DNA from 4 places in the Streptomyces sp. NPDC091272 genome. Region 3 is predicted to be linked to each of the others. Evidence: riboswitches for the same ligand, from Rfam matches in the RefSeq annotation. Region 3 holds a riboswitch; each other region holds the start of a gene.

Region 1 (4,343 bases), on a different contig from region 3:
CCAGCCGGCCCAGTCGTCCTCGTACAGCGGGTCCTCGATGGAGACCATCGGGTACGCCGAGACGAGCTCCTCGTAGTACTCGGTCATCTCGGCTGCCGAGCGGGACGCGCCCTCGAACTCGTACTTGCCGTCCTTGTAGAACTCGGAGGCGGCGACGTCGAGGGCGAGCGCGATCTGCTCGCCGGGGATGTAACCGGCCTGCGTGATGGCCTCGACGATGAGGTCGAGCGCGGCGCGGTTGGACTCCAGGTTCGGGGCGAAGCCGCCCTCGTCGCCCAGGCCGGTGGACAGGCCCTTGGTCTTCAGCACCTTCTTGAGGGTGTGGTAGACCTCGGCGCCCCAGCGAAGGGCCTCGGAGAAGGACTCCGCGCCGATCGGAGCGATCATGAACTCCTGGATGTCGACGTTGGAGTCGGCGTGCGACCCACCGTTGAGGATGTTCATCATCGGGACGGGCAGCAGGTGCGCGTTCGGGCCGCCGAGGTAGCGGAACAGCGGCAGGTCCGAGGCCTCGGACGCGGCGTGCGCGACGGCGAGGGAGACACCCAGGATGGCGTTGGCGCCGAGGGAGCCCTTGTTCTCGGTGGCGTCGAGGTCGAACATCGCCTGGTCGATCAGGCGCTGCTCGGTCGCGTCGTAGCCGACGAGCTCCGGGCCGATCTGCTCGATGACGGCGAGGACGGCCTTCTCGACACCCTTGCCCATGTAACGGTTCGGGTCCCCGTCACGAAGCTCGATGGCTTCGAAGGCACCGGTCGAGGCGCCGGACGGAACAGCAGCACGACCGGTGCTGCCGTCGTCGAGGCCGACCTCGACCTCGACCGTGGGGTTGCCTCGGGAGTCCAGGATTTCCCGGGCTACGACGACGTCGATGGACGGCACGAGCATCTCCTTATGGGATGTGACGCTGAGGGGCGCGCCCGATGGACGGGCGCACGTGCAGGGTCGCTTTCGGCCTTGCGACATGAGCCTAACCGGCCCGGAGGCATCAACCGGCCGATCGACCGCCCGCTGGGACGAAAAGATGCCCGAATGCCTGTAATACAGGACGAACAGCCCAACGGCCGTCGCCATGTGTCACGGACCTCGTCACCATGCGTCGCACGGGACTCTGCACATATGAGGGGACGTGGACACAAAAGGGCCCCGGCCCGGCGCGTACTGGGGGGAAGTCGCGCCCGGCCGGGGTCCGGTGTGCGGGGCGGACGGGGGTGGGCCGTCCGCCCCACGGGGCGGGAACCGGGCGGGGGTGGGCCGCCGGGATCCCCGCGGGGTCAGCTCAGGTGGAGCTGCTGACCCGGGAAGATGAGGTCGGCGTCGGAGACGACGTCCTCATTCAGGTCCGCGATGTGCTGCCAGCCACCCTTGACGTGCTTGGCCTCGGCGATCTTCGAGAGGGTGTCGCCGGACTTGACCTTGTACTCGCCGTCACCCTTCTTGATCGGGCCGCCGGCCTTGGACTCGACCTTGGGCACCGAGCGGTGCTCGCTGCGGGAGGCGGCGGGCGCCTCGGAGCGCTGCTCCTGCTGGGGAGCCGACTCCTGCTTGGGAGCGGACTCCTGCTTCGGGGCGTCGTCGGAGCCGGTGCTGACGCCCGGGTCGACACCGTCGTTGCTGAGGTTGCCGGCGCCCGCGCAGGCCCAGGCACCCGGGCCCTGGATGTCGAGCAGCTTCTCGGCCGCCGCGATCTGCTGGCTCTTGGTGGCCTGGTCGGCGCGCGGCGCGTACTGGGTACCACCGGCGGCGGCCCAGGAGGAGTTGGTAAACTGCAGGCCACCGTAGTAGCCGTTGCCCGTGTTGATGGACCAGTTGCCGCCGGACTCGCACTGGGCGACAGCGTCCCAGGTGTCGACGGAGGCGGCGGAGGCCGACGAGGCCCCCATCAGCGGAGCGGCGACCGCGACGCCGGCGACACCCGCGAGAGTGACGACCCGGGTGGCCTTGGACGAACGGCGGTGCTTGCCCTTGCTGAAAAGCGACATGGAAATCCCCTCACCGACGCCTTCGAGGTGAGCTGTCGGGTTCGGGCTGTGAGTTCGCCCGGCCTCCGGTCCGGACCGCCGCATCGCTGCGTCGTTCCGTTTCGTCGGCTTCACCCCAAGCCGTTCCCACACGTCTCTCAACGTCCGGGCCCGGCACTTACCTTGGGTCCCCCGCTCCTGCCTACGGCGCTTACGCGACGACTGCTCCCGGGACCCGCCGGCAGGATTCGGCGTGACGGGCTCCGGTGCTCACCGGTGGCGAGCGAGGACGACCGTAATCACAGGTGTCCCCGATGTTCAAAGAGGCACATCGGGGACATTCGACCCCTACTTGCCCCCACTGCACTGTTGTTTACGCAGGTCAGAGGGGACACAACGGGACCATCGGGCAGGGACACGCCAGTTGGGGCAGAGAGACTCATGTCTCACTTGCGCAGAACCGGACATAAGGCCTCTAACTACCCGGGTTTACGGCCTGCTTCTCACTCAGATCGAGGCTCTGGCCAGGCTTGATGAGGTCGGGATCGTCGCCCACGGCCTTGCGGTTGGCCTCGTAGAGCGCCGGCCAGCCACCGGGCACCTCGGCCTCGTCGGCGATGTGCCAGAGGTTGTCGCCGGGCCGGACGGTGTAGTCGCCGGGCGCGGGCGCCTCGCCGCCCTTGTCGCCGCCACGGGAGGCATGACGACCCGTCTCCCGCTCCTCCCCCTCACCACTACCGGACGAATTGTCCGATACGGGCGCGGAGTTCTCGGGCGCCGGCCCGCCGCGGTGCTTGCCCTGGCCGGTGGCCGAGGGGTCGGTGGTGGCGGAGGCGTCGGGTGTCGCGGTCGCGTCCGGGGAGGCGGCACCGGAACCCTGTGCACCCGGGTCCTGCGTACCGGGCGTGGCGGTACCGGGCGTGGCTTCTGGCGTGGCGGTACCGGCGGGCGGCTGCGCGGCGCCGGGCCCGTCGCTGGGCCCGATGCTGGAGCCGGCCGCCGGCTCGGTGGGCTGCCCGCCCACGGGGGCGCCCGGGGTGGCAGTGGTGGCCCCGGCGTCGGCGTCACCACTCCTGTCCGCGCGCGGGGTGTCGCGATGGGCCGGCGCGCCGGGGTCCGGCTTCACGGAGCCCGCCGGGGGCGTGGCCGGCGCCTGGGTGTCCGTACCGGGGTCGGCGGCGTCCACACCGCCCGAACCGGAACCGGAACCGGAGCCGCCGCCGGGGGTGAGCCCGGAGACGACGGAACAGCTCGGCCAGGCCTTCGGGCCCTGGGCCGCGAACACCTTCTCGGCGATCTTGATCTGCTGCGAACGGCTGGCCAGGTCGGGCCGCGGGGCGTACGCACCGCCACCGAACCGGTCCCACTGCTCCTGGGAGAACTGGAGCCCGCCGTAATAGCCGTTGCCGAGGTCGGCACTCCACATGCCACCGCTCTCGCACTCAGCGACCCGGTCCCACGTGTTCGACTCGACCGCACCGGCGCTGGTGGCGCCCAGGAGCGGAATCGCGAGTGCGGATCCGGTCACCCCGGCCGCGACGACGAGAGCGGGTGCCTGACGCGGGCGGCGGTGTTTACCGTTCCCGGAGCGCATGCGGTTGCCTTTCAGCTGACGGTGACCGGGCCTCAGGTCGTAACTGCCGGGTCGCCCGTGAACGTAGCCGCAGTCGAACACCCGTCACAAGTCGGTGCAGTGCAGATCACGCGAAGGTCACATCACTGATGAGCCGTCAGTCACCGGCACCGGTACGGCTTCCCCGAACTCGACCGGCAAGGTGCGCAGTCCACGCATGATGAGCCCGCCACGCCACCGCAAATCGGCAGGATCTCCCGCGAGTTCCAGGTCAGGAAGCCGGGTCAGCAGGGTCGCGAGCGCGGTCCTCGCCTCAAGCCGGGCCAGCGGCGCACCGAGGCAGTAGTGGATGCCGTGCCCGTAGCCCAGGTGCTGGTTGTCCCGACGGCTGAGATCGAGGGTGTCCGGATCGTGGAACCGCTCGGGGTCCCGGTCGGCCGCCGCGAGCACGACGAGCACGGGGTCACCGACGGCGATGTCCGCACCCCCCAGGGTCAGCTCCTCGGTGGCGTACCGCCAGGTGGCGAGCTCGACCGGGCCGTCGTAGCGCAGGAGTTCCTCGACACCGGTGGCGAGCAGGGAATCGTCGCCCTCGGCGAGGGCCTGCTGGAGACGGGCCCGCTGGCCGGGGTTGCGCAGGAGCGCGTAGACCCCGTTGCCGATCAGATTGACGGTGGTTTCGAAACCCGCGAACAGCAGGATGAAGGCCATCGCCGCTGCCTCGTTCTCCGTGAGGTGCTCGCCGTGGTCGCCGGCCCGGATCAGGTTGGAGATGAGGTCGTTGCCCAGATCCTCGCGCTTGCGGTGGA
Region 2 (4,343 bases), on a different contig from region 3:
ACCGTCCGCAGCCATGGCCATGGGGGCAGCCTACGACTCGCGGGCCCTCGGGGAGCGGGGCAGTCTGGTCCTGTCCGGCGGGACTTTTGCCGGGCAGAGCAGCCCGCACCACATGAGAGACTGGTCTAGACAACCGTTAGAACATGAAGGGCAACACCATGGTTGAGCGCCGCGTCACCGTCGGCTGGGCCGAGGGCCTGCACGCCCGCCCCGCCTCCATCTTCGTCCGCGCCGTCACGGCGACCGGCGTCCCCGTCACCATCGCCAAGGCGGGCGGCAACCCGGTCAACGCCGCGTCGATGCTGGCGCTGCTGGGCCTGGGTGCGCAGGGCGGCGAGGAGATCGTTCTCGCTTCCGAGGCCGAAGGTGCGGACGCGGCTCTGGACCGTCTCGCGAAGCTGGTCGCCGAGGGCCTGGACGAGCTCCCCGAGACCGTCTGACCTTCTCGGGCCCCATTGGGCCGCGCCCGTACGGGCGAATTCTGCAGCGGAAGCCGCGGCACCCAGAATTCGGGGGCCGCGGCTTCTTTGCTGTCCCAGGGAATTGGGTGGGGGGCGCGGTTGCGTCCTGGGGAAAGTGGATTACGAAGATGTATGCGTGCCCGGAAATGTACGGAAGTCCTGTATACGGCCCTGTTGTTAAATCCGGCCGCCCGCCACGTTGACGGCATGTTGCGGAATCCTCATGCGGTACGAGGCCGTCGTCCGTTCCGCGTGCCGCGCGGTCAGCGCCCTGGCCCGGTCCGCGTCGCGCCTAACCACCGCGTCGACGATCGCACCGCGCTCCGCCCATGTCTCGGCGGGACGGGCCGCCCGTTCCGCCACGTACATCCAGGCGATCTTGTGCTGCAACTGGGTCAGCAGGGTGATGAGGCCGGGGCTGGCGGACGCCTGGGCGAGAGTCTCGTGGAACCAGCCGGTGAGGGCTCCCAGGTCCTCGCCCTCCGCCCGCCCGGCCCGCTCCTGCCCCAGCCTGACCAGCCCGCGGAGCACCTTGAGGTGCGCCTCCGTCCGCCGAACAGCCGCACGCGCCGCACCCAGCGGCTCCAGCAGCGCACGCATCTCCAGCAGGTCCCCGGCCTCCTGCGCGGTCGGCTCCGCGACGCAGGCGCCCGCGTGCCTGCGCAGGGTCACGAAGCCCTCGGCCTGGAGGGTGCGCAGCGCCTCGCGGACCGGGACGCGCGAGACGCCGTACCGGCGGGCCAGGACTTCCTCGGTGAGCCGGCTGCCCCGTGGCAGGACGCCGGACACGATGTCGTCGCGGATCGCCCTGCACACCGAATGCGCGGGAATGCGCATGACCCGACCTCCGTCTGCCCGCCGAAGCAATTCGTCAACCGCATTGCAACGTACGGGAATTACGGCGGAGTTGTCATGACGTCACGGAAACAATTCCGGTGCCGTCGGTGCACGCGATTTCTTCCGCCCCCTTGAGTAACCTCCGTACGCCTGGGCATGCCGAAGGCCCCGGCTCACGAGGAGCCGGGGCCTTCGGGACAATCCGCTCCCGATGGGAGCGGCAGGTTCGGTCAGACGCTGACGCCGTGGCCGCGCAGGTAGGCGACCGGGTCGATGTCCGAGCCGTACTCGGGCGAGGTACGGGCCTCGAAGTGCAGGTGCGGGCCCGTGGAGTTGCCCGTGGAGCCGGAGAGGGCTATCTGCTCGCCGGACGCGACGGACTGGCCGACGGAGACACCGATCGAGGAGAGGTGGCCGTACTGGGTGTACGAGCCGTCGTTCATCTTGATCACGATGTTGTTGCCGTACGCCCCGCCCCAGCCGGCCTCGACGACGGTGCCGGCGCCGACGGCGACGACGGAGGTGCCGGAGGCGGCGTGGAAGTCGACGCCCGAGTGGCTCCCGGAGGACCACAGCGAACCGCCGGACTGGTAGCCGGTGGAGACGTACGAGCCGGCGACGGGCAGCCGGAAGGCGTTGAGGCGCTTGCGCTCCGCCTCGCGGGCGGCGCGCTCGCGGTCCTCGCGCTCCTTCTTGGCCTTGGCCTCCGCCTTGCGCTTGGCCTCGGCCTTGCGCTCCGCCTCGGCCTTGCGCTCGGCCTCGGCCTTCTCGTAGGCCTGCTTCTGCGCGGTGGCCTGGGCCTCGACCTGGGCGGTGAGGGTCTCGGTCACGGAGTTCTCCATGACGACGGCGCGGATGGTGCCGGTGTCCTCCGCGGCCATGTCGTGCTCGGCGGCGATGGCCTGCGGGGCCAGCGTTCCGATGACACCGGTCGTGGTGAGGGCGGCGACTCCGGCGATTTTTGCGCTCTTGCGCGACAGCACGGAGGGACGCCGGTGCTTCCCGGCGGCACGGGTGAACGCCATGAAGTGGCTGTTTCCTTTCCTTCCTTCTCGCCTACCGGGTTAGCTGACGGGTTCGGAGCAGGAAGGTCTCCTACGGGCCCCACCGGCCCGATGAGGGCGATGGCGTCCGATTCACCCCAGGGACTGAGTGGGTCCCCGGCTCCCCAGGCTCGCGCCTGACGGGGACTCGGCGATGACTGCCCGGTGCCGCGGTTGCGACGCACTTCGACGGACAGCCGGACCGACGCTAAGCGGCACTTCTTTCAATCACCAAACAGACAGCCCCTTTTGTAACGGAGCCCACACGGCAGACAGGCAACCTCTCCAATAAATCGGACATAAGGGAGGACCCCGACGACCTGCCGGTCGCCGGGGCCCCTCTTGTCCTGATTTGTACGGGTTGACCGGCTGACCTTTGATCGGTCATCCGGTCAACCGGGCGCCGTCGACCGATCACCCTCAACGGTCTTCGCCGGCTGTTCTCCGTAGGCCGGTCAGCCCGTGACGACCGTGACCTCTCCGATGTCCAGTGCCCGTACGGCGTCCGCGATCCGCGCGGCGTCACCGACCAGAACCGTGACCAGCTTGTCCACCGGGAACGCGCTGACCACGGCCGCGGTCGCCTCCACGGTGCCGGTCGCGGCGAGCTTCGCGTACAGCTGCGCCTGGAAGTCGTCGGGCAGGTGCTGCTCGACCTGGTCGGCCAGGGTGGCCGCGACGGCCGAGGCCGTCTCGTACTTGAGCGGGGCGACGCCCACCAGGTTCTGCACGGCGACGTCACGCTCGGCGTCGGTGAGGCCCTCGGCCGCGAGCGTCCGCAGGACCTTCCAGAGGTCGTCCAGGGCGGGACCGGTGGACTCGGTGTCCACGGAGCCGCTGATGGCCAGCATGGCGGCCCCCGTGCCCTCCGCCGTGGAGCGCAGCACCTGGCCGAACGCGCGGACGCCGTAGGTGTAACCCTTCTCCTCGCGCAGGACGCGGTCCAGTCGCGAGGTGAGGGTGCCGCCGAGGCAGTACGTGCCGAGGACCTGGGCGGGCCAGACCCGGTCGTGCCGGTCGGCGCCGATGCGGCCGATCAGCAGCTGGGTCTGCACCGCGCCGGGGCGGTCCACGATGACCACCCGGCCGGTGTCGTCCGCGGTCACCGGCGTCGCCGGGCGCGGGGCGGCGGTGTTGCCCGTCCACTCCCCCAGCGTGTCGGCCAGGACGGCGTCCAGGTCGGTCTCGGTCAGGTCGCCGACCACCACGGCGGTGGCGGTGGCGGGCCGCACGTGCGCCTCGTAGAAGGCGCGGACGGCCGCGGAGTCGATGGCCTTGACCGTCTCCTCGGTGCCCTGGCGGGGCCGCGACATCCGCAGGTCCGCCGGGAAGAGCTCCTTGGAGAGCTGCTTGGCGGCCCGCCTGGACGGGTTGGCCGCCTCGTGCGGGAGCTCGTCGAGACGGTTGCGTACGAGGCGCTCGATCTCGGCGTCCGCGAACGCGGGGGCGCGCAGCGCGTCGGCGAGCAGCCCGAGCGCCTTGGGCAGCCGGGAGACCGGGACCTCCAGGGAGACCCGGACACCGGGGTGGTCGGCGAACGCGTCGAGGGTGGCGCCGCAGCGCTCCAGCTCGGCGGCGAACTCCTCGGCGGAGTGCTTGTCGGTGCCCTCGGTGAAGGCGCGCGACATGATCGTGGCCACGCCGTCCAGGCCCTTGGGTTCCGCCTCCAGCGGCGCCGCGAGGAAGACCTCGACGGCGACCAGCTTCTGGCCGGGGCGATCGCAGCGCAGCACGGTCAGGCCGTTGGCCAGGGCGCCGCGGTCGGGGGCCGGGAAGGCCCACGGGGTGGCGGGGCCCGCCTGCGGCTGCGGGTGGAACTGCATGTCGCTGGTCACAGCTGCGGTCTCCGTCACTGGTCCGCCCCTTCGTGCTGGTCTTCCTGTACGTCGTCGGCGGCCGTGCCGTCGGCGGACCCGGCGGCGGCCGCGAGCGGCTCGTACACCAGGGACGCGCGGTTGTCCGGGCGCAGACGCGCCTCGGCGACGGCCCTGACCTCGTCCGC
Region 3 (4,343 bases):
GTCGGCCGGGCGGCCAGCCAGGCCAGTGCCACGGTCGCGACCTCGGCGCCGTGCGCCCCGGCCACCTCGTCGAGCGCGGTGAGGACCTTGCGGCCGCGCTCGGTCTCCAGGTGCTTGGCCGCGCCCTCGGCGCGCGCACTCTGCACCTCGCCGCCGTCCGCACGGTACTTGCCGGTCAGGAAGCCCGAGGCGAGCGCGAAGTACGGCACGGCCGCGAGACCGGCCTGCGAGGCGACCTCCTGGAGCTCGCCCTCGTAGGTGTCGCGCGAGACGAGGTTGTAGTGCGGCTGGAGCGCGGTGTACTTCGCCAGTCCCTCACGCTCGGCGAGGTCCAGCGACTCGCGCAGCCGGTCGGGGGAGATGTTGGAGGCGGCCACGGCCCGCACCTTGCCGTCCCGGACGAGCTGGTCGAGTGCGCCGACGATCTCCTCGACGGGCACGGAGGGGTCGTCGAAGTGGGTGTAGTAGAGGTCGATGTGATCGGTGCGCAGCCGCTGCAGCGACTCGTCGGCCGCGGCCTTGATGTTGGCGGCGGAGAGCCCCTTGTACGAGGGGTGGGCGCCGACCTTCGTGGCGATGACGACGTCGTCGCGGTTGCCGCGTGACGTCAGCCAGTCGCCAAGGACGCGCTCGGACTCGCCGCCCTCGTTGCCCGGGACCCAGGCGGAGTAGGAGTCGGCGGTGTCGATGAAGTTGCCGCCGCCCGCGGTGTACGCGTCGAGCACGGCGAAGGACCGGTCACGGTCGGCGGTCCACCCGAAGACGTTGCCGCCGAGGGCGAGGGGGAAGACATCGAGGCCGGAATTGCCCAGCGGGCGCAGGTGAGAGGTCATAACTGGATCAACCACCCGGCCCGCCGGAGCTATTCCGTGCATCACCCATCGATTCCGAAGGGCCGCCGGTCCCTCAGACCGTCGGCCCCACACCGTCAGGTGCTCGGACCTCCGGTCCCTCGGACCGGACGTCCCTCAGACCGTCAGGCCCTTGCCGCGCAGCCAGGCTGCGGGGTCGATGCCGTCGCCGCCGGGCGTGTGCACCTCAAGGTGCAGATGCGGGCCGGTGACGTTGCCGGTGGCGCCGACGTTGCCGATGGTCTGCCCGGTCGAGACCTCGCCGCCCGCCGTGACGTTCATCTGCGAGAGGTGGCAGTACCAGATCTCGGTGCCGTCATCGAGTTCCAGCACGATCCGGTAGCCGTACGAGCCCGAGTAGCCCGCGGACTTGATCGTCCCGCCGTGCACGGCCTTGGCGGGCGTGCCCGTCGGGGCGGCGAAGTCGAGACCGGTGTGGTGCCCGGAGGACCACATCGAACCGGACTGTCCGAAGGTGGAGGTGAGGGTGTACGAGGAGGTGGGCAGCGAGTAGCTGGCGGCCAGCTTGGCGAGCCGCTCGGCCTCAGCCTTCGCCTCGGCCTCCGCCTTGGCCTTCGCCGCTGCCTTCGCCTCGGCCTCGCGCTTCGCCTGTTCGGCCTTCTCCGCCTTGGCGTCTGCCTGGGCCCGCTGCTTCTTGGCCTCGGCCTCGGCGTCCTTGACCGCCTGCTCACGGGCGGCCTCGTGCGCGGCCTCGTCGGCGACGGACCGCTGCTGCTCGGCCTGGTTGAGGATCCGGGCCCGCAGGCTCTCGCCCGCACCGGGGGTCTGCCCGGCAGCCGGAGCGGCCGGGTCCGGGGCCGGAACGGAGGCCGTCACCGAAGCCGTGGCGGACCCGACGTCGGCGCCGGTCCCCGAATCCGGGACCAGCGCCCCCACGCCCGGCAGCGACTCGGCGTCCGGCAGCGAGTCCGCGAGCGACTCCAGGGAGTCGGTGAGCTGGTCGGGCAGCGAGATGGAGACGGCCGGCTTCTCCTGGGCGGTGGCGATCCCGCCGGCGCCGACGGCGGCGATGACGCCGACTCCGAGCACCGTGGAGCTACGGGCCAGGGAGCCGCGCTGCTTGGCGACGCGGTGCTTGCCACGGACCGGAACGAGAGAGTCCTCGGTGGGGTTCCACTCCTCGGCCGAGGCGGCGGGAGCACCGAAGGAGCCCGCGGGGAACGCAGCTTTGGCGGGGAACGCGTCCCCGCCGGAGAATCCGTCACCCGCAGCGAACGCGTCGGCCGGTCCGTCGAACTTCGCGAAGCCGTCGGCTGGGCCGCTCATCGGGCCGTCCGTGTCGCTCGGGACGCCGTACGCCTCGTACGAAAAAGCGGGGGCCGCGAACGCGGGGGCCGCGGAGGGGGCCGAGAGAGCGGGGACCGGGGGTATGGGGGCAGGCCTGTTGGACGCCACTGGGGCGCGCTCCTTTCCTTCCTTCTCGCCTACCGGGTTAGCTGACGGGTTCGGAGCAGGAAGGTCTCCTACGGGCCAGGTTCGACCCGATTCACCCCAATTGGTGGTTCCCCGGTTTCCACATGGAATTCGGCGCACGCGCACGGCGCCGTCTCTGACGACGGCTGGGACGACCGCGCTGCGTTATCGAACGTTAATAGACACACAAGTGGAATTCCAAGCCGATCCAAGTGATCGTTAACGCCGCGCAGGCGGTCATGGCCGGTGCATACAGCTGGATATGACAGCAAATCAGGACGACACAGCAGCCCCTCGCTTCACCCGGTTCCCGACCCGCAAACCCTCCGTACCTGATAGATCGTCAATTGTTACGCGGAGGGCTCCCCCACCGGCACAGCCGGTAACGACCCGTGGCCCCCGTGTACACCGGCACCCACCCAGCGCTCACGGACGCTCAAGGGCGCTTCACGATCTCCACGGTCCGCCGCGGCTCCGACTGCCCCACCCCGGGGCGGCCCACCGCGAGCAGTGCCATGTCGTCCGTCTGCTTGCCGCCCGTGTGCACCCGCACGTCACTGGTCAGCGCGTCCAGCACGGCGTCGGGCCCGGGAAAGAGCGAGTGCCGCAGCCGGACCGCCGGGTCGTAGAAGACCCCTTCCGCGTTCCGGGCCTCGGAGAGGCCGTCAGTGTAGAAGACAAGGGTCGAACCCTCGGGGTAACGGAACTCCCGCGCCCGGTCCGGCCAGGACCCCAGCTCCCCCATCCCCAGCGGCAGCGCGAACTCCGTGGGTTGCAGCACGTCCAGCGCACCGTCCGCGTACAGCAGCAACGGCTCGGGGTGCCCGCGGTTCACCAGCCGTACGATCCCGGCGCCGCGCGGAATCTCGGCGAGCACCGCCGTCGTGAACCCCTCCAGCGCGTCCAGCCCTTCCCTGCGCCGCCCCTCGCGCGCCAGCGCCCGCTCCAGCCGCTGGGCGACGCCCTCCAGACAGCTCTCCGTCTCGGCCACCTCCCGGAAGGCGCCCACCACCACCGCGACCGCCTCGACGGCCTCCAGCCCCTTGCCCCGTACATCCCCCACGACCAGCCGCACCCCGTACGCGGTGTCCTGCACGGCGAACAGATCGCCCCCGATGAATGCGTCAGCCTCGGCCGCCTTGTAGCGGGCGGCCACCTCCAGCCCGCCGATCCTGGCCGGCGGGGTGGGCACGACGGCCCGCTGCGCCGCCTCCGCGATGACCCGCGCCGACGCCAGCTGCCGGTCGCTCTTGCGTACCACTCTGTTGATCAGGATCGCGAGCACGGACACCGTCAGCACGGTCAGCAGCTCGGTGAGGCCGACCACGGTGGTCAGCGCGTCGTTGGCGATCCGCAGCCCCAGCACGGCGAGCACGGAGGCACACGCGGTCAGCGCGGTGTTGGTCAGCGAGAAGAAGGGTGCGGCCACCAGGGGGGCCGCGGCGAACAGCGGCGAGGAGGTGAAGTTGGACGGCGTGAGCGCGTCGTAGAGGAGACCGCCCGCAATCATCAGCGCGGGCAGCGCCCGCACGAACCGCCGCGTCTTCCTGCCACGCCCGCCGCCCGCGGGACCGGCGCCGCCCCGGCCCCCGGCCCAGCCCCTCGCTCCGGCGCCGCCGCTCTCCCGCCCGTACCCCACCACCGTCAGTTCTCCTGCCCAGGTCCGCACCGGGTGCGGACGGTACCGCTCCCCACCCAGGCTGGCCGGAGCCGCGCCGTACGGCGAATCGGCATCGGCCAAGTGGGGGACGGAAGCCCGGTCCCTACCCACGACGACCCAACGCGGAAGGCCCGGAACTCTTTCGAGTTCCGGGCCTTCCGTGTGCACTACTTCTTCAGTAGCGGGGACAGGATTTGAACCTGCGACCTCTGGGTTATGAGCCCAGCGAGCTACCGAGCTGCTCCACCCCGCGTCGGTAAACACAACCCTACGCCATCCGGACAGCCCCGCCGACCACCCAGGCCACGGACCGCTCGCCCGCCAGCCGCCCCGCCCGCAAACGAAGGAGCGCCCCGACCGGTGTGAACCGGCCGGGGCGCTCCCCCGCACGTCGCGGG
Region 4 (4,343 bases), on a different contig from region 3:
GGCCCGGTGTGCTCGGTTTCGTCGAGGACCGGGCGCCGCGCGGGCTGGTGCTGCGGGTCTTCCTGTACGTCGCGGTGGGCCACGTCTTCGCGGCCTTCGTCTATCTGCTGTTCACCCTCGGGGGCAAGGGCTGAGGCGGTTCGGACGGCGGCCGGGGCCGCTCGGCGCCGTGCCCCGGCAGGGCGGGGCGAGGCCGCTTGCCGCCGTGTCCCGGCGGGGCGGGGGCGAGTTGTGTTCCGGAGGGCCGGGGGCGGGTCGTGTCCCGGGCAGGGCGGGGCGGGTCGTGTTCCGGAGGGGCGGGCTATGCGGTGAGCCGCTCGCGCAGTGCCTCGCGGGTCTGCGGCGTGAGCTTCAGGCCCTGCGTCAGGTAGGTCTCGGTGTCGCCCCACGTGTCCGCGATGGCGGCGAAGGCCGCCTCCAGGTAGTCGGCGCGGGCGTCGAAGAGCGGTGCGAGCAGAACCATCACCTCCTCGTTCGTCGCCTCCGGGGAGCTGCTGCTGCGGCGCACCTTGTAGCGGCGGTGCGGGTCGTTCGACTTGACGTAGTCCGCGACTATCGCCTCCCGCTCGACGCCGACCGCCAGGAGGGTCACCACGACCGCCAGGCCCGCCCGGTCCTTGCCGGCCGCACAGTGCATCAGGGCGGGCACGCTGTCCTCGGCGAGGGCGTGCAGGACCCGGCTGTGGTCCGCCGTGCGGTCCAGGATCATCCGCCGGTACGAACCGCTCATGCGGGCGGCGGCCTTGCCGTCGTCGAGGATCTCGCGCAGCTGGTCGATGTTGCCGTCACGCACCATCCGCCAGAACTCGGCGCCGTCCGCCGGGTCGCTGAGCGGGATGTTCACGTTCCGCACCCCGGCGAGCTCGATGTCGGGCCCCTCCATCGCCTGGTCCGCGGCATTGCGGAAGTCGAAGACGGTGTGAAGCCCCAGTGAACGCAGGAACGCCGCGTCCTCGGCGGTGGCGTGCGCCAGGTGGCCGCTGCGGAAGAGCCGTCCGTGCCGCACCGTGCGACCGTCCTCGGTCGGCAGGCCGCCCACGTCCCGGCAGTTCCGTACTCCTGCCAGGTCGGGCTCGGCCGACGGCGATACCTGCTGCGTCACGAGTGCTCCTCACACGGTCGTACGCCGGCCCGGAGAGTGCCGACGGCGGCACGGACAGACGATACGACATGACCCGCCGAAATAGGTGCCTTAGGCACCCAAGTTGCCCCGGTACGGGGCGGAGTGAGCAGAATCATACGGAGCGGTGGCCCTGGTCCCACGGGCCGTCAAATGGCAGGCCAGGGGCGGCTGATGACGGCAGTGACGGAAATGGATCACAGGGAGAGCCGTGAAGAAGGAGTGCCGAGGGAAAGGAGAAGAAGAGAACGGCTTGTTCGGAAGGTCCGCACTCGCTTACGGTCACCGTCAATCCGGGTGGACCGCCGAATCCTGCCACCGCTCGGAATCCGCACCCATGACTTCTTCGTGTGGCAGGAGCGGGGGACCCAGGTAGTACGCCGGAACCGGAAGCGCTCGTCCGCCGGTCCGGCTCGGGGTGAAGCCGTACTCCTCAGGGAGTGCGGCCGGGCATCTCCAGCCCGAACCCGACAGCTCACCTCGCAGGCGCCGGAGAGGAATCCGTCATGCCTGCAAAGGGTAAGCACCGCCGCCCCAAGTCCAGCTCCACGCTCACCCGTGGCTTCGTCGCCGCGGGTACGGGCGGCGCCGCACTGGCGCTCCCGCTGATCGGAGCCACCGGCGCGCACGCGGCCGACAAGGGCGCCGCTCCCGTCGCCCAGCCGCAGAAGGCACTGCTCAAGCAGCTGCCCCAGCAGCGGACGGCCCACCTCCCGGCCGCCGCGCCGCAGGCCGACGCCAAGAAGACCGGCAACCGCACGTACTCCGTGGTCACCGGCGACAACCTGTCGAAGATCGCCGCGGCGGAGAGCGTGCGCGGCGGCTGGCAGAAGCTGTACACGGACAACGAGTCGGTCGTCGGCGAGGACCCGTCGCTGATCCTTCCCGGCATGAAGCTCACCCTCGGTGGCAAGGCGCCCGCGGGGTCGGGTGACTCCCGCGACGCCGCGCACGGGACGAAGGCCACGGCGCCCGCGCCGCGCCAGCAGGCCGAGCGCACCGAGAAGCGCGTCGAGCAGCGCACGGAGCAGCGCACCGAGAAGCGGACCGAGGAGCGCAAGCAGAGTTCCGCTCCCGTCGAGCGCAAGCAGAGCTCCGGTTCCGGCTTCACCGCGCCCGTCCAGGCCGGCGTCTCCACCCCGTACCGCGCCTTCGGCGGCAGCTGGTCCAGCGGTTACCACACCGGTGTCGACTTCCGCGCCTCCTCGGGCACCCCGGTCCAGGCCGTCGGTGCGGGCACCGTCGTCTCCGCGGGCTGGGGCGGCGCGTACGGCAACGAGATCGTCATCCAGCACTCCGACGGCCGCTACTCGCAGTACGGACACCTGTCCGCGCTGAACGTCCGCTCCGGTCAGAGCGTCTCCGGCGGCCAGCAGATCGGCTACTCCGGCTCGACCGGCAATTCCACCGGACCGCACCTGCACTTCGAGATCCGCACCGGTCCCGGCTACGGCTCGGACGTCGACCCGCTGGCCTACCTGCGCGGCCACGGCGTGTCGCTCTGACCGCACGCCCACGGGCGGCCCCGGGCCGCCCCGCGTAAGTGCGTCCCCCCACCACCGGCCCGTCCGGCGCACGCACGCCCCCCTCGCCCCCGTACCGTCCCCCGGTGCGGGGGCGAGGTCCGTCCGCGTACCGTCCCCGGGTGCGGGGCGAGGTCCGTCCGCGCGGTGCGGATCATGTATTCCGAGTTGAATGAATCTTGACCGGTGGCATATCTCACCCACCGTCAACCCCTCCCTACGGTGGCGTAGGTCACTTGCCGAAGTGGAGGATGTGTCGACGTGGCAGACGATTCGAGATCATTCAACGCAGGCACCATCGGGTCGTACGCGGCGATCGGGGACAGCTTCACCGAAGGGGTCGGCGACCCCGGTCCCGGCGGCGCGTTCACCGGCTGGGCCGACCGGCTGGCCGTCCTCCTCGACGACCGGGTACCCGAGCACACCTTCCGTTACGCGAACCTCGCCGTCCGCGGCAAGCTCCTCGACCAGATCGTGGCCGAGCAGGTCCCGCGGGCCAGGCAGCTGGCCCCCGACCTGGTCAGCTTCTGCGCGGGCGGCAACGACATCATCCGGCCGGGCAGCGACCCCGACGACGTCGCCGAGCGGTTCGAGAAGGCCGTCGCCGACCTGACCTCGGCCGTCGGCACGGTCATGGTCACCACCGGGTTCGACACCCGCGGCGTCCCCGTACTGCGCCACATGCGTGGCAAGGCCGCCATCTACTCGGCGCACGTACGCTCCATCGCGGACCGCTACGGCTGCCCGGTCCTGGACCTGTGGTCGCTGCGGTCCGTGCAGGACCGGCGCGCCTGGGACTCCGACCGGTTGCACCTGTCGGCCGAGGGGCACACCCGGGTGGCGCTGCGGGCCGGTCAGGTACTCGGCCTGGACATCCCGGCCGACCCCGACCAGCCGTGGCCGCCTATGGCGCCGCGCCGCAGGGTCGAGGCGCGCCGGGACAACATCGACTGGGCCCGCGAGCACCTGGTGCCGTGGATCGGCCGAAGGCTGCGCGGCGAGAGCTCCGGCGACCACGTGGCGGCCAAGCGGCCCGACCTGCTGCCGCTCTGACGGCGGTTCCGGCCTGCCGTGCTCAGGCCGACGGGTCGCCTGCCCCCGCGAGCAGTTCGTCCTCGCAGATCAGGGACGTGTTGCCCGCGACCGTGCAGGCGTACGCACCGGCCAGCGCGCCGAGCCTGGCGCACTCCTCAAGGCTGCGTCCGGCCAGGCGCCCGTACAGGAATCCGGAGACATAGGCGTCGCCGGCGCCGTTGGAGTCCACCACAGGTCCGGGCGGGACACTCGCGGGCACCGGCCGCGGGGTGCTGCCGCCGTCACGGGTCAGCAGGTACGAACCGCCCGCACCCGCGGTCGCCACGACCGCCTCGGCCCGGCCCTCGCGAAGGATCTCCCGCATCACGTCGCCGATCCGCGTCCCCGCCCCGGCCGCGCTCAGGAACACCAGGTCGGCGCGGAGCGCGAAGGCGCGGTGGTGCTCGGCGAGCCCGTCCCAGTCGTGCAGGTCGGTGGAGAGCGGCACCTGCCGCGCCACCAGGTCGTCCAGGAGGTGGCGGGCAAACCCCATGATCGTGACGTGCACGTGCCGGGCGCGGCGCACGTGCGGCAGGACGAAGTCGGCGGGCATCCGCAGATCCGATGGGTCGCGGGCGTCGTAGAACGACATCCGCCGGCCCGACGCGTCCACCAGGTTCACGGCG

What was found. Region 3 has a riboswitch for cyclic di-AMP ahead of ACIQM4_RS12980 (M23 family metallopeptidase). Riboswitches for the same ligand answer to the same signal wherever they lie in the genome.
Region 1: it holds a riboswitch for cyclic di-AMP, as region 3 does, so the genes downstream of both, ACIQM4_RS15230 (transglycosylase family protein) here and ACIQM4_RS12980 (M23 family metallopeptidase) in region 3, are expected to answer to the same signal.
Region 2: it holds a riboswitch for cyclic di-AMP, as region 3 does, so the genes downstream of both, ACIQM4_RS00420 (M23 family metallopeptidase) here and ACIQM4_RS12980 (M23 family metallopeptidase) in region 3, are expected to answer to the same signal.
Region 4: it holds a riboswitch for cyclic di-AMP, as region 3 does, so the genes downstream of both, ACIQM4_RS03970 (peptidoglycan DD-metalloendopeptidase family protein) here and ACIQM4_RS12980 (M23 family metallopeptidase) in region 3, are expected to answer to the same signal.

The regions. Positions count from the first base shown of each region.
Region 1 is NZ_JBIVVC010000004.1:479,251-483,593, reverse strand. It holds gene eno (phosphopyruvate hydratase) at 1-888, opposite strand, end outside; gene ACIQM4_RS15230 (transglycosylase family protein) at 1,275-1,982, opposite strand; cyclic di-AMP (ydaO/yuaA leader) riboswitch at 1,985-2,181, opposite strand; gene ACIQM4_RS15225 (transglycosylase family protein) at 2,437-3,555, opposite strand; gene ACIQM4_RS15220 (cytochrome P450) at 3,673-4,343, opposite strand, start outside.
Region 2 is NZ_JBIVVC010000001.1:111,238-115,580, reverse strand. It holds gene ACIQM4_RS00435 (GNAT family N-acetyltransferase) at 1-21, opposite strand, end outside; gene ACIQM4_RS00430 (HPr family phosphocarrier protein) at 159-440, shown strand; gene ACIQM4_RS00425 (GntR family transcriptional regulator) at 639-1,298, opposite strand; gene ACIQM4_RS00420 (M23 family metallopeptidase) at 1,529-2,323, opposite strand; cyclic di-AMP (ydaO/yuaA leader) riboswitch at 2,337-2,505, opposite strand; gene ACIQM4_RS00415 (M16 family metallopeptidase) at 2,797-4,164, opposite strand; gene ACIQM4_RS00410 (M16 family metallopeptidase) at 4,191-4,343, opposite strand, start outside.
Region 3 is NZ_JBIVVC010000003.1:803,947-808,289, reverse strand. It holds gene ACIQM4_RS12985 (aldo/keto reductase) at 1-833, opposite strand, end outside; gene ACIQM4_RS12980 (M23 family metallopeptidase) at 969-2,267, opposite strand; cyclic di-AMP (ydaO/yuaA leader) riboswitch at 2,279-2,412, opposite strand; gene ACIQM4_RS12975 (PP2C family protein-serine/threonine phosphatase) at 2,722-4,026, opposite strand; tRNA gene ACIQM4_RS12970 (tRNA-Met) at 4,125-4,198, opposite strand.
Region 4 is NZ_JBIVVC010000001.1:972,780-977,122, forward strand. It holds gene ACIQM4_RS03960 (DUF6126 family protein) at 1-134, shown strand, start outside; gene ACIQM4_RS03965 (tyrosine-protein phosphatase) at 302-1,102, opposite strand; cyclic di-AMP (ydaO/yuaA leader) riboswitch at 1,414-1,622, shown strand; gene ACIQM4_RS03970 (peptidoglycan DD-metalloendopeptidase family protein) at 1,627-2,625, shown strand; gene ACIQM4_RS03975 (SGNH/GDSL hydrolase family protein) at 2,905-3,696, shown strand; gene ACIQM4_RS03980 (carbohydrate kinase family protein) at 3,719-4,343, opposite strand, start outside.